DNA from 2 places in the Lutispora sp. genome. Region 2 is predicted to be linked to the other one. Evidence: a T-box and tRNA genes for the amino acid it is inferred to sense, from the RefSeq annotation. Region 2 holds a T-box; the other holds one or more tRNA genes.
The links. A T-box is a leader RNA that pairs with one kind of tRNA and senses whether it is charged. The one in region 2 lies ahead of pheS (phenylalanine--tRNA ligase subunit alpha), so its partner is inferred to be a tRNA-Phe.
Positions count from the first base shown of each region.

Region 1: it encodes a tRNA-Phe, which carries the amino acid that the T-box ahead of pheS (phenylalanine--tRNA ligase subunit alpha) is inferred to sense. The anticodon was not compared.

Region 1 is NZ_JAWLCK010000027.1:16,233-23,130, reverse strand. Features, by position in the region: gene ACESM9_RS06300 (bifunctional 4-hydroxy-3-methylbut-2-enyl diphosphate reductase/30S ribosomal protein S1) at 1-885, shown strand, start outside; gene ACESM9_RS06295 (CheR family methyltransferase) at 1,143-1,922, shown strand; tRNA gene ACESM9_RS06290 (tRNA-Phe) at 1,960-2,035, opposite strand; tRNA gene ACESM9_RS06285 (tRNA-Ile) at 2,043-2,119, opposite strand; gene ACESM9_RS06280 (CotS family spore coat protein) at 2,308-3,330, shown strand; tRNA gene ACESM9_RS06275 (tRNA-Pro) at 3,331-3,407, opposite strand; gene ACESM9_RS06270 (MBL fold metallo-hydrolase RNA specificity domain-containing protein) at 3,569-5,191, shown strand; gene ACESM9_RS06265 (hypothetical protein) at 5,269-5,820, shown strand; gene ACESM9_RS06260 (branched-chain amino acid ABC transporter permease) at 6,088-6,898, shown strand, end outside.
Region 2 is NZ_JAWLCK010000007.1:16,212-23,109, reverse strand. Features, by position in the region: gene pheT (phenylalanine--tRNA ligase subunit beta) at 1-2,004, opposite strand, end outside; gene pheS (phenylalanine--tRNA ligase subunit alpha) at 2,020-3,039, opposite strand; T-box leader at 3,096-3,299, opposite strand; gene ACESM9_RS02455 (TrmH family RNA methyltransferase) at 3,359-4,234, opposite strand; gene rplT (50S ribosomal protein L20) at 4,360-4,719, opposite strand; gene rpmI (50S ribosomal protein L35) at 4,745-4,942, opposite strand; gene infC (translation initiation factor IF-3) at 4,964-5,485, opposite strand; ribosomal protein L20 leader region at 5,493-5,606, opposite strand; gene thrS (threonine--tRNA ligase) at 5,686-6,898, opposite strand, start outside.

The sequences.
Region 1 (6,898 bases), on a different contig from region 2:
AAAGTTTCTGAACTAGTGAAAATTGGTGATGAAATTGAAGTTAAGGTTGTTAGCATAAATGATGGAGAAGGCAATGTAGTATTATCTAAAAAGTTAGTAGATGCTGAGAAGAACTGGTATAAACTAGAATATGCCTTTAATGAAAAGACTTCTGTACCAGGTGTTATAAAAGAAATTGTAAAAGGTGGAGGTATTGTAGAGGTTTATGGAATAAGAACTTTTATGCCTGCATCCTTATTTGATTTAAAATACGTCAGTGATCTAGAGTCTTATAAAAATGACAAAATAAATGTTAAAATTATTGAGTTTGACAAAGATAATAAAAAAGTGATCGTTTCCAGGAAAGACTTCTTATTAGAGGAAAAAGAGAAAAAAGCAAATGAATTTTGGGCTAGTGCAGAAGTTGGACAAAAAATTGTGGGTGAGGTAAAAAGGATTACTGATTTTGGAGCTTTTGTTGATGTAGGTGGAGTAGATGGTTTAATCCATATTTCTGAATTATCATACTCAAGAATAGACCATCCATCAGAAGTTGTAAAACCTGGCGATAAAGTAGAAGCTGTAATACTTGCTCTAGATAAAGATAAAAACAAAATTTCATTGGGCTTAAAACAAACAATGCCGGAGCCCTGGTCTACAATAGAAGACAAATACAATGTAGGAGATATTATTGATGTTAAAGTTCTTAGATTTGCTCCCTTCGGTGCTTTTGTAGAGGTTGAGCCTGGAGTAGATGGGTTGATACACATTTCCCAAATATCAGATGAAAGAATAGCAAAACCGTCTGATGTGCTGACAATAAATCAAATTGTAAAAGCTAAAATTATTGATATAAATATTTCTGAAAAGAAATTAAGCCTAAGCATGAAAGAAGTAGAACAGTAAACATTTATAATATTGGATAAGTAAAAAATATGTCAATCTTGCTTTTAAGTTAAGATTGACATATTTTTTATAATTTTATTATTTTCATGTATTAATTTTAAAATATTGTAAATAATACTTAATGACCTCACAAAATACATTGAGACCCCCTTTACATTCTGTTTTCGTGATATGTTCACATATCACGACTTTTTTTTATGTAATTTTTGTGTTAGAATTGGGTCAAATGAAATAAAATTGCTTGCGAGGTGTCTTCTATGCTAATCGGGTATGAAGAATTTAAAGAAAAAATATTTAAATTAACAAATATAAATCTATCATGCTACAAAGAAAGACAAATGAAAAGAAGAATAGATTCATTGATCACAAGAAATAATTTTAATGACTATGATTCATATTATAATGCTTTATTAAAAGATACTCGTTTATTCAATGAGTTTATAAATTATTTAACAATTAATGTATCAGAATTTTACAGAAATCCTTCTCAGTGGGAGATTTTAGAAAAAGAAATAATACCCAATCTATTATCTAGAAAAAAGAATTTAAAAATATGGAGCGCTGCCTGTTCCACAGGAGAAGAACCTTATTCTCTGGTTATGTTACTAAACAAGTTTATGGATTTAAAAGATATAAAGGTCTATGCCACAGACATTGATGATGATGCCTTAAATAAGGCAAAAATAGGAGTTTATAGTGATAAGAGCTTAGCAAATCTCCCGAGTGAATTCATAAGCAAGTTTTTTATTAAAAATTCTACTACATATAATATAAAAGAAGAAGTAAAAAAATGTGTTGAGTTTAAAAAACACAACCTTTTGATGGACAAGTATCCAGGTGATTGTGATATTATAACATGCAGAAATGTATTAATCTACTTTACTGAAGAAGCAAAGAACAGCATCTATGTGAAATTTAGTAAATCACTAAGCCCTGAAGGAGTATTGTTTGTCGGAAGCACAGAACAAATAATTTCAGCACAAAAATATAACCTTGAGCCTATGAAAAATTTCTTTTATAAGCTGAAAAACAAGTAATAAAAAAACAGAGATTTCTCTCTGTTTTTTTCTTTTATGGTGCCTTGGGGCGGAATCGAACCACCGACACGAGGATTTTCAGTCCTCTGCTCTACCGACTGAGCTACCAAGGCATATATATGGTGGGCCTTCAGGGACTCGAACCCCGGACCAACCGGTTATGAGCCGGTTGCTCTAACCAACTGAGCTAAAGGCCCTTAGCAGCAACATTATTAATGTTACTACAATTTTAATTACATGTCAACATAATAATCATGGAATTAATTAATATTTTGTACCATTTTGATTATATATTATCGCTAGAATAAATATAATGTAATGATGTATCATATGGGAGTTGATATAATTGGTTAGTTGTTTAACACATATATATAAAGATTCAAATATGACTTTTCTTGAACAACTTGAAATTGAAAAAATACTAAAACAATATTCTTTAAATGTAATTAACATTCAAAAAATAAGAAGTGTCTACAAAATAAATACACCTAATGATTGTTATTGCCTAAAAAAAATAGGTAATGGGGAAAAGAGAGCAATAAAAAGTATAAATATTATGGAATACTTAAGGATGAAAGGTTTTAATAAAGTAGCTAAACCAATTCGCAGTATTTCAGGTGAAATGATTATTCAAAGGAAGAATTCTACCTACTATTTAACTAATTGGATCAATGCTGATGAAGTCAATTTTAATGTATCCGAACACATAATCGATAGTGTTACATTATTAGCAGAATTTCACAACAAAGCAAAAGGTTTTTATTCTAAAAAAATAAAAATTAAAAATAATATTGGGAAATTACCAAAAATATTTAGCGACAAACTAAATTCATTAAACAGTTTCAAAGATTACCTTAAAAACAAGGATAATAAAAATGATTTCGACAATTTATATTATAATAATGTTGACTATTACATAAATCAGGCTCAACAGGCTTTAAATATTTTGAGGAACTCTAACTACAACACACTTTGTGAAGAATATAAAAAGGAAATGTATTTATGTCATAATAGCTTTTACTATCAAAATATATTAAAAAGCGAAAGCAATGGTTATTACATAATAGATCTTGAGAGCTGTCTCTACGACATACCTGTCATTGACTTGGGAAAATTCATTAGAAGAATAATGTGGCGCAAAAGTTTTTTATGGGACTTTGACATGTGTAAAGCATTGATTTCTGAGTACGATAGTATTAGAAAAATCAGTGAAAAAGAATATAAAATCCTGCTGGCAATGCAGATATTTCCATATAAATTTTACAGACTTGGAAGAAAAAAGTATCAAAAAAAGAAAAAATGGAAGGAAGATAGGTACTATAGAAAACTAAATAAGATATTGAGATACCGAGAAGCCAAGGAAATTTTTATTGAAAAGTTCATAGAAAATTACTCTATCAAAACATAATGGTCGGGGCAACAGGATTTGAACCTGCGGCCTCTTGGTCCCGAACCAAGCGCGCTACCAAACTGCGCCATGCCCCGAAAATCTATTTTATATATTATACTTTAATTTAAGTAAAGTCAATAGATTATTCTTAGTGTTAAATTGTCATTACAAAGAAGGATATTTATTTATTTAGAAGAATATAGAATTTATAATGACAATGGAACTGCCAATATTTATTGTCAATTGGGGGTATTATATGAAACTAAGCTTTTTAGGTGGAGCGGAAATGGTAACAGGATCATGTCATCTATTGGAAACAAAAGAACATAAAATATTGATTGATTGTGGAATGTTTCAGGGCGATTCTGATTCTGGGGATCTTAATAGAAACCAATTTGATTTTGACCCGGCTGAAATTGATTTTCTTTTATTAACTCATGCACACATAGATCACAGTGGAAGAATACCTTTATTAGTGAAAAGAGGGTTTAAAGGAAAAATAATAACAACAAAAGCTACATCAGAGTTATGCTCAATAATGCTGCCAGATAGTGGCTATATACAAGAAATGGAAGTTGAGTGGATAAACAGAAAAAGACTACGTGCAGGGAAGCCGTTAATAGAACCGCTTTATACTATCGATGATGCTGAGAAGTCGCTTAAGTATTTTGAACCCATAAACTATGATGATATCGTAAAAATAACTGATGAAATAGAAGTCAGATATAAAGATGCAGGACATATATTAGGTTCAGCAATAATTGAAATATGGGTAAGAGAAGATAATGATAGGATTAAAATTGTTTTTTCAGGTGATTTAGGAAATAAAGATATTCCAATAATGAAAGATCCATCATATATTGATGAAGCTGATTATTTAATTTTGGAGACAACTTATGGCAACAAATTGCATAATACCATGGAGAATACTTTATTGTTTCTACTGGATATCATAACACATACAGTAGAAAACGGAGGAAATATTGTCATACCTTCCTTTGCCGTTGGACGCACACAAGAGATTTTATATATGCTGAATATGTTGAAGGAAAGTAAGTTTTCCAAAATAAAGGATATACCAGTATTTGTAGATAGCCCATTAGCAATTAATGCTACTAATATATTTAATAATAATCAGGATCTGTTTGATGATGAAACAAAAGAACTAATAAAAATGGGAGACCATCCTTTTGAGTTTCCAAACCTTATTTTTACTAAGACTGCAGAAGAATCAAAAGCAATTAATTTTCATGAAGGAAGCAGCATAATAGTATCTGCTAGTGGAATGTGTGATGCAGGACGAATTAAACATCACCTCAAACATAATCTCTGGCGTGGTAATTCCTGCGTAGTATTTGTAGGATATCAAGCAAAGGGCACATTAGGCAGAAGAATTCTGGAAGGTGAAAAAAAGGTAAAGATTTTTGGCGAAGAAATATACGTCAACTGTAAAATATATAACTTAAACGGTTTGTCTGGCCATGCTGACCAAAAAGGTCTTCTTGACTGGGTTTCTGCTTTTAGAAAGAAACCAGCAAAAATATTCTTAGTACATGGAGAAGAAGATTCACTGAATGAGTTTTCTAATTTATTAGAGCACAATTTTGATTCCCAGATAGAAATAGCTCGCATAGGCGAAACTGTAGAAATAGAATCTAGAATAGACTCCAGAACAATTGCACCTGGAAAGTCAAATATAGTGGATAGTATAGATGTTAATCTATTAGATGAGATGAACATGATACTAGATACACTAAAATTAGCAGTACTAAATAATGATAGTTCCATCGATAATGATAAGGCTTTTATTTTGGCAAAAAAAATGGAGAATATCCGCTCGGAGCTTGAATATATAAATAATATTATAAGTAATAGATAATTTTTTGGTACCCTTTTTAATATTATTAGATCATTTGAGAAAAATAAAATTAGAAAATATTTTTTGAAGGTGATCTTATGCTTAATAATTTTAAAAATGAAGAGCTGGTAAAGGTACAGGGGAAGCTTTTTCCTGTAGTAGGTGGAAGATTAAGACTCGCTCATGAGGATAATTCGAATCTTAGTATAGAAACGAAGGTCATATCATATGATGGGGAAGTAGCTATAATTCAGGCTATGGTAAAAACAGAAAAAGGATGCTTTAATGGCTTGGGTAATGCTTCTGTTAAAAGAGATAGAGTATTGTCAAATGCTATTCTTGAATTAGCCGAAACAAGAGCTATAGCAAGAGCTTTAAGGTTTGCTGGATATGGAGTAGAATATACAGGTTATGAAGAAGTAGAAAACCAAAATCAAAAAATTGATAATGAGTCTGCAACAAAAAATCAGCTTTTAGATATATTTTCTTTCGCTAAAGATATTAATATGTCAAATGAAGATTTGAAAGAGATAATAGTAAAAACAACTGGCAAAGAGTACACTAAGGATTTAACAAAAAAGGAAGCAAAGACTATACTGAACATACTTACTAAAATTAAAAATAGGGGTGATGATAATTTAGTTATGTAAATCTTCTCATTATTTAGGATTAGTTTTATGTTGTGTGAATAAAAATTCTATAGTATAATTAACTAAACAATACGGCAAAACCCTTGAAAATTCCGGCATAGATAGACATATTGATAGTTTGTGCAAATATTTGAACATCGGTTATGCTTTATTATTATTAAATTATATCCATGTTTGATTGATGCTTTAGTTTTAAATAAGCTTCCTATAATATGGAAGCTTATTTAAATAAATATATTATTAATAGGTGGTGAATATATGATAAAAATGACATCAGAAATGTTTTTACAGCATTTGGCTAATGGTATTTCCCTTGGTAGCCTTTATGCTCTTATTGCAATTGGTTATACAATGGTTTACGGAATTTTAAGATTAATAAATTTTGCTCATGGCGATATTTTTATGATGGCTACCTATTTTGCTTTTTTTGGGGTATTTTTTGGACTACCTTGGTATGTATCTTTTCCAATTACCATTATTCTTACAATTATATTAGGTATGACTGTTGAACTAGCAGCATACAGGAGCTTAAGAGATGCACCGAAAATCTCTATAATGATATCAGCTATCGGTGCATCATTTCTGATTGAAAATCTTGCAATAGTTATTTTTGGTGGAAGGCCTAAGGCTTTTCCTACTGAGGAATTGTTTACTAAAGTAGTGCATATAGGTAATGTTTCTGTTCAAAGACTAACTTTTATAATTCCTGTAGTGACAGCTATATTGCTAATAATACTACTATACCTAATCAATAAGACAAAAACTGGAATGGCTATGAGAGCCGTCTCTAAAGACCACGAAACAGCAAGACTTATGGGTGTTAATATTGATAGAACTATTTCAATTACATTCGGAATAGGTTCTGCATTGGCTGCCATAGGGGGTGTAATGTGGGGGTTAAAATTCCCGCAAATACAGCCATTAATGGGAGTTATGCCAGGTTTAAAATGTTTTATAGCAGCTGTAATTGGAGGAATCGGAAATACTACTGGAGCAGTTATCGGTGGATTTTTTCTCGGAGTCAGTGAGATTATGCTTGTAGCTTTGTTGCCTGGCTTAACCGGATACAGGGACGCTT
Region 2 (6,898 bases):
ATCAGGATGTATCTCTCCCAGATACCCTATTCTTTTATTATTTATCAATAATTCTGCGGTTCTTCCAGGGTGGAAAGTTTCATGATTTGATGGAAGCACTCTATAACTACTAATATTTAGTTCAGCCATCACATTCTCAATTATACCCTTCAAATCATAAAAATCCACATCTCCGTAAATTCCTATTATCAGAGTATCTCTTTCATAAGCTAAATCTTTTAAAGGCAACTCTTCTGCTAAATACACTTTAGATAGCTCATAAAACATTGCCTCGCTTATTTTCCTATTATAGTTTCTGCTTATTACTTCAAGCATATTAGGAATTATAGTAGTTCTCATTATACTCTGGTCCTCTCCTAGAGGGTTAATGATCTTAATTGCCTTTCTTAAAGGGTTATTCGCTTTGTAATTTATCTGATTGAACACGCTAGGGCTTACAAAGGAGTACGTATATGTCTCATATAAACCTTGGGCTGCTAAATTAGCTCTAACCATTTCTCTTATTTTTTGCTTAGTGTTTCTGCCCCCTTGGGTGAATGTTGTATCCATCAGTTTTCCAGGTATATTCTCATATCCATATATTCTGGCGATTTCTTCTATCAAATCTGCTTCTATGGTTACATCATCTCTGAAAGTAGGCACAATAACTTTCAATATTTCATCTCCTGTAACTTCAAATTCAAGAGATTCTAAAACCTGTTTAATTCTGCTTACAGGAATATCAGTTCCCAGAAGCTGATTGACTCTGTCAGGCCTTAATTCCATGACTCTTTTTTCCTTCCTGACAGGGTATATGTCAATCATTCCCTCAACTACTTCTCCTGCCTGTAACAGCTCAACCAGATGGCAAGCCCTATCTATTGCAAATTGTACAGTTTCTACATCCAAACCTTTCTCGAATCTTGAAGAAGCTTCAGTTCTCAATCCCAATTTTTTAGAAGATAATCTAACATTGATTGAGTTAAAAACCGCGCTTTCCAAGGCAATAGTTTTTGTGTCATCTTTTATTTCGCTATTGTATCCACCCATTATTCCTGCTATGCCAATTGCTTTATTAGCATCTGCAATTACCAATGTTTCATTGTCCAATGTTCTTTCTGCTTCATCAAGAGTTACAATTTTTTCATTTTCCTTAGCTCTTCTAACGATTATCTTTTTACCTTCCAGCATGTTTAAATCGTAAGCATGCATAGGTTGGCCTGTTTCCAACATAACGTAATTTGTTATGTCAACTATGTTGTTTATCGGTCTTATACCTGCTTTTAGAAGCCTATCCTGCATCCATGCAGGAGAATCCTTAACCTCAACATTTTTTATTATTCTTACTGCAAATCTGGGACAGAGATCAGTATCCTGAACACTTACAGAAATATAATCTGATATATACCCTTCTTTTCCTGATACTTCAATACTAGGATACTTCATTTTAAGCCCAAAGGTTGCTGCTGCTTCCCTGGCTATACCTAGTATACTTAGACAATCAGGTCTGTTATTGGTTATTTCAAATTCCACAATTTTATCATCAAAACCTAATACTTCTTTGATGTCTTGACCTAAAGGATATTCATGAGGCAGTATATATATACCATCCACCATATCTACTCCCTCTGGAAGACTTTCTGCATCCAATCCTAATTCATCTGGTGAACATAACATTCCATTGGACTCAAGACCTCTAAGTTTTCCCCTTTTTATTTTTGTCCCGTTAGGTAGCGTAGAACCATGCAATGCTACTGGAACAAAATCATTCACCCTTATGTTTGTAGCCCCGGTTATTATCTGCAGTACTTCCTCACCTACATCTACTTTAGTAACCAATAAGCTATCTGCATTGGGGTGGGTCACTATCTCTAATATCTTTCCTACAACAATTTTATTAATGTTTTGCCCCATTTCTTCAACAGATTCTACCTTTGAGCCTGACATAGTCATTGCATCAACGAATTCTTTTATATCTATATCCATATCAACATAATCTTTCAACCATTTAATCGGTACAAGCATCTTTATTCCTCCTCCCTAGAACTGTTCCAAAAATCTTTTATCATTTTCGAACATGAGTCTTAAGTCTGTAATATCATATTTTAACATGGCTATTCTATCCAAGCCCATACCAAATGCAAATCCTGAGTAAACTTCCGGATCTATACCACAATTTGCAAGCACATTGGGATGAACCATGCCTGCACCTAAAATTTCAATCCAGCCTGTATTCTTGCATATGCGGCATCCTTCCCCACCACAGGCAGAACATGTACAATCCATCTCTGCGCTTGGCTCTGTGAATGGAAAATGGTGAGGTCTAAATTTAGTTTGGGTCTGCTCTCCATAGAGTTTCTTAGCAAACACATCTAATGTTCCTTTCAGATTTGCCATTGTAATACCTTTGTCAACTACCAAACCTTCTATTTGATGGAACATAGGGGAGTGGGTTGCATCAATTTCATCTGCTCTATATACTCGCCCTGGCACAATAACTCTTATTGGAGGCTTCTGTCTTTCCATTGTCCTTACTTGATTTGGCGAAGTCTGAGTCCTCAATAACAATTCTTCAGTTATATAGAATGTATCCTGCATATCCCTTGCAGGATGATATTTACTATGGTTTAATGCATCAAAATTATAATATGCTTTTTCAATTTCAGGTCCCTCAACTATGCTAAAGCCCATTCCAATAAAAATATCTTCAATTTCGTTTAATACTTTAGTCAGTGGATGCTTATTCCCCAGCTTCTTTTTCCTTCCCGGCATGGTGACATCAATAAATTCACTTCTCAGTCTTTTTTCTAAGTCTTTTCTTTTTAGGCAATATGCTGTCTGTTCAATCTTTTCTGTTATTAAATCCCTAATTTCGTTTGCAAATTGTCCAATTATCGGCCTCTCTTGAGGACTCAATTGACCCATACCGCGTAGTAACTGAGTTAGTTGACCTTTTTTCCCAAGATACTTAACTCTGATTTCTTCAAGTTGCTGCGCTGATTCAACATTATCAATTTCTATAATTGATTCACTTTTTATCTTTTCTAGCTTCTCCCTCATTTATAAAACTCCTTTCGCTGGATTATTCATATAAATAAAAAAACCTCCATTCCAAAAAAAGGGACGAAGGTTTCCGCGGTACCACCCTAGTTGCCATAAAGGCCTCTCTAAAATTTAACGGTTATGCCGTCAGAACCTACTGTTTTCAGCTCTGAATCTCCAGAATGAACTTCAGATATATCACAGTAAATGGTGCTTTCAGCCACGACACCATATCTCTTATACTTGATATATCCTACTCTTTCCTTCATAGATAGTATTGTATAGTTAATATAAACTTATTCTGAATTATAACACATGATACTCATTATTACAATATTTATAAGTCATTTTTAGCTGTTAACAGCTTATATCTCATTAATTCATACATAATAGTAGATGCGGCTACACTGGCATTCAAAGATTCTGCTTTTCCCAACATAGGAATATTAGCTTTGATTTTCACCTTATCCATTACTGCGTCAGAAAGCCCCTTCGATTCGTTGCCTATAACAATAGCATTCTTATTCTTATAATCAATATCATAACAGGCAATACCGCCACGAGGTGTTGTCGCTAAAGTGAGGACTTCAACCTGGTTGAGGGTGGATATTACATCTACAAGGTCTACATTATCTATAACGGGAATATGGAACAATGAACCCATAGTGGATCTAATGGTTTTCCCTGAATAAATATCAGCACAGCCTTTTGACAATATAACAAAATCAAATCCGAAAGCATCTGCAGTCCTTATAATAGTGCCAACATTTCCAGGATCCTGAACTTCTTCTAAAATCACCACATTATATCTATCTCTCTTAATAAGTAAATTAATATCATAAGTCCTCTTGTGTCCAATACATATTATGCCTTGAGGTGTCTTTGTTTCGCTGATATCTAAATAAGGTTTTTCTTCTAACTCGTATACAGATACACCCCTTCCCAAGCATATATTGATGATCTCCTGAATATCAGGATTATTAGAAACTTTATTATGATATAACAGGGTATTTATAGAAACATCGTAGGTCAGAGCTTCTCTTATGAGCTTGATTCCCTCTATTAGAAATTGTTCATTGGAATCCCTGTATTTCTTCATATGTAAAGACTTTGCATGTTTGATAATTTTATTTTGACTACTGGTTATGGCTTGTATCATATGTTCACCTTCAATCAATCTTCTTTTCCATCTTTCTTGGCTTTTCAGCTCCACTTATTAAAATCCAGCCGAGTATAATTAATATTTCCCTTTGTTTATTATCTTCATCCTAACCTCTTTTAAAACTAAATGCAATGTGGAAGTGGAAAGAAATAAAATAAAAAAGACCTTTCGGTCTTTTATGCGTTTAATTTTTGTTTAGCAATATCAACTAACTTAGCAAATCCAGCCTCATCATTGATAGCCATTTCTGACAACATTTTTCTATTTATTTCTATTCCTGATTGCTTAAGCCCATTTATAAACTTGCTATAGGATAATCCATGAATTCTTGCAGCTGCATTTATTCTTGAAATCCATAGCTTTCTGAAATCCCTTTTTCTTAGCTTTCTTCCAATGTAAGCAAATCTTAATGCTCTAATAACTGTTTCATTTGCTACTCTATATTTCTTGCTCCTGGCTCCTACATAGCCTTTAGCTAATTTTAATATCTTTCTACGCTTTTTATGGGCGTTTAGTGCTCTTTTTACTCTTGCCATCTTTTATGCTGCCTCCTTATGGAAATTATTTATATGGTACCAACTGTCTAATAATCTTTGTCTCTGATGTGCTGGCATAACCTGTTTTTCTAAGGTTTCTTTTTCTTTTTGAAGTTTTCTTAGTTAAAATATGCTGTTTGAAAGCTTTAGCTCTTTTTACTTTTCCTGATTTAGTAAAGCTGAATCTTTTTGCTGAAGCTCTATGGGTTTTCATTTTAGGCATTACAAAGTCCTCCCTTTTTTACTATTGTCTAGGCGCTAAAGTCAAGGAAAGATTCTTCCCTTCTAACTTCGCCGGTTTTTCAATTACACAGACATCCTTCAAGATATCATAAAATCGTCCTAGGGCTTTCTCACCATATGCAACATGGTCTATTTCTCTACCTCTGAATCTTATGGTAACCTTAACCTTGTTACCATCGTTTAAAAATTTTTGAGCGTTTTTAGCTTTCACATTCAGGTCATGCTCCTCAATTTTGGGAGAAAATCTTATTTCCTTTACATTAATAACCTTTTGGTTTTTACGTGCTTCTTTCTCCCTTTTACTCTGTTCAAAAGTAAATTTACCATAGTCCATTATTTTACACACTGGTGGTTTTGCTTGTGGAGCTATTTTAACGAGGTCTAATTCTCGTTCCATTGCAATTTCCAAAGCTTGCTTGGAAGACATTATACCAAGTTGTTCTCCATTGATATCTATTACCCTAACCTCTTTATCCCTAATATCTTCATTAATTTGAACTTCCTTATTGCTACTTATAGTCAATCACCTCCATATTAAAACTGGGCAGGTAGAAAAATCCACCTGCCCGTTATATTTATACGAACTATATATTTACCTTACTAGCGAAGCTGTAAGGTGAGAAGTGGACCTTCTACTTGTGCTTAAAGATATAGCAATATTTTATTATATATTGACTAATATATATTATCATTATACATTGGTGTTGTCAATATTAAATTATATTATTTGCTTGTTTTCTCAGCTATTTCATTCATTATTTGATTAATAAATTCCTCTAGTTTCACTGCACCTTTATCTCCTTCTTTTCTATCTCTTACTGAAACACTTGAGCTTTCAACTTCTTTGTCTCCTACAATCAGCATATAGGGAACTTTTTTCAGCTGTGCTTCTCTGATCTTATAACCGACTTTCTCGCTTCTTAGGTCAGACTCAACTCGAATATCTAATTCATTTAGCTTTTGTTCAATCTCTTTTGCATAATCATATTGCCTTTCTGACACAGGTATAACAACCACTTGTACTGGTGCTATCCAAACGGGGAATGCTCCTGCAAAATGCTCTGTTAATATTGCAATAAACCTTTCAATGCTGCCAAAAATTACTCTGTGTATCATCACAGGCCTGTGTTTTTCTCCATCTGCTCCGATATATGTCAAATCAAACCTCTCAGGCATCTGGAAATCCAATTGTATTGTACCGCATTGCCATGTACGGCCGATGCAATCCTGCAGATGAAAATCTATTTTGGGGCCATAGAAGGCTCCATCACCTTCATTTACTTTGTATTCAATGCCTCTTGATTCCAATGCATCTCTAAGTGCATTAGTAGCCAACTCCCAATCTTCATCAGACCCCATAGAATTTTCAGGTCTAGTGGATAATTCTACATGGTACTTAAATCCAAATAAATTATAGAAATAATCTACCATCTCAATTACACCTATTATTTCATCTTTTATTTGAGAAGGCATCATAAAGATATGAGCATCATCCTGTGTAAAGCATCTAACTCTCATCAACCCATGAAGGGCTCCTGATAATTCATGCCTGTGTACTAAACCTAATTCTCCCATTCTTATAGGCAAATCTCTATAGCTATGGAGTTCTCTCTTATACATCAGCATACCACCAGGACAATTCATAGGTTTAACGGCAAAATCCTGTTCATCAATCTGTGTAAAATACATGTTCTCTTTGTAGTGATCCCAGTGTCCTGATCTATGCCAAAGATCAGCATTCAAAATTATAGGAGTCTTGATTTCTTCATACCCTCTCTTTTTATGTTCCTTTCTCCAGAAGTCCTCAAGAATATTTCTCAATACCATCCCCTTAGGATGAAAGAATGGGAAACCAGGGCCTTCTTCCTGTATGCTAAATAAATCTAGCTCTTTTCCTAATTTTCTGTGGTCTCTTTTCTTTGCTTCTTCAAGCATG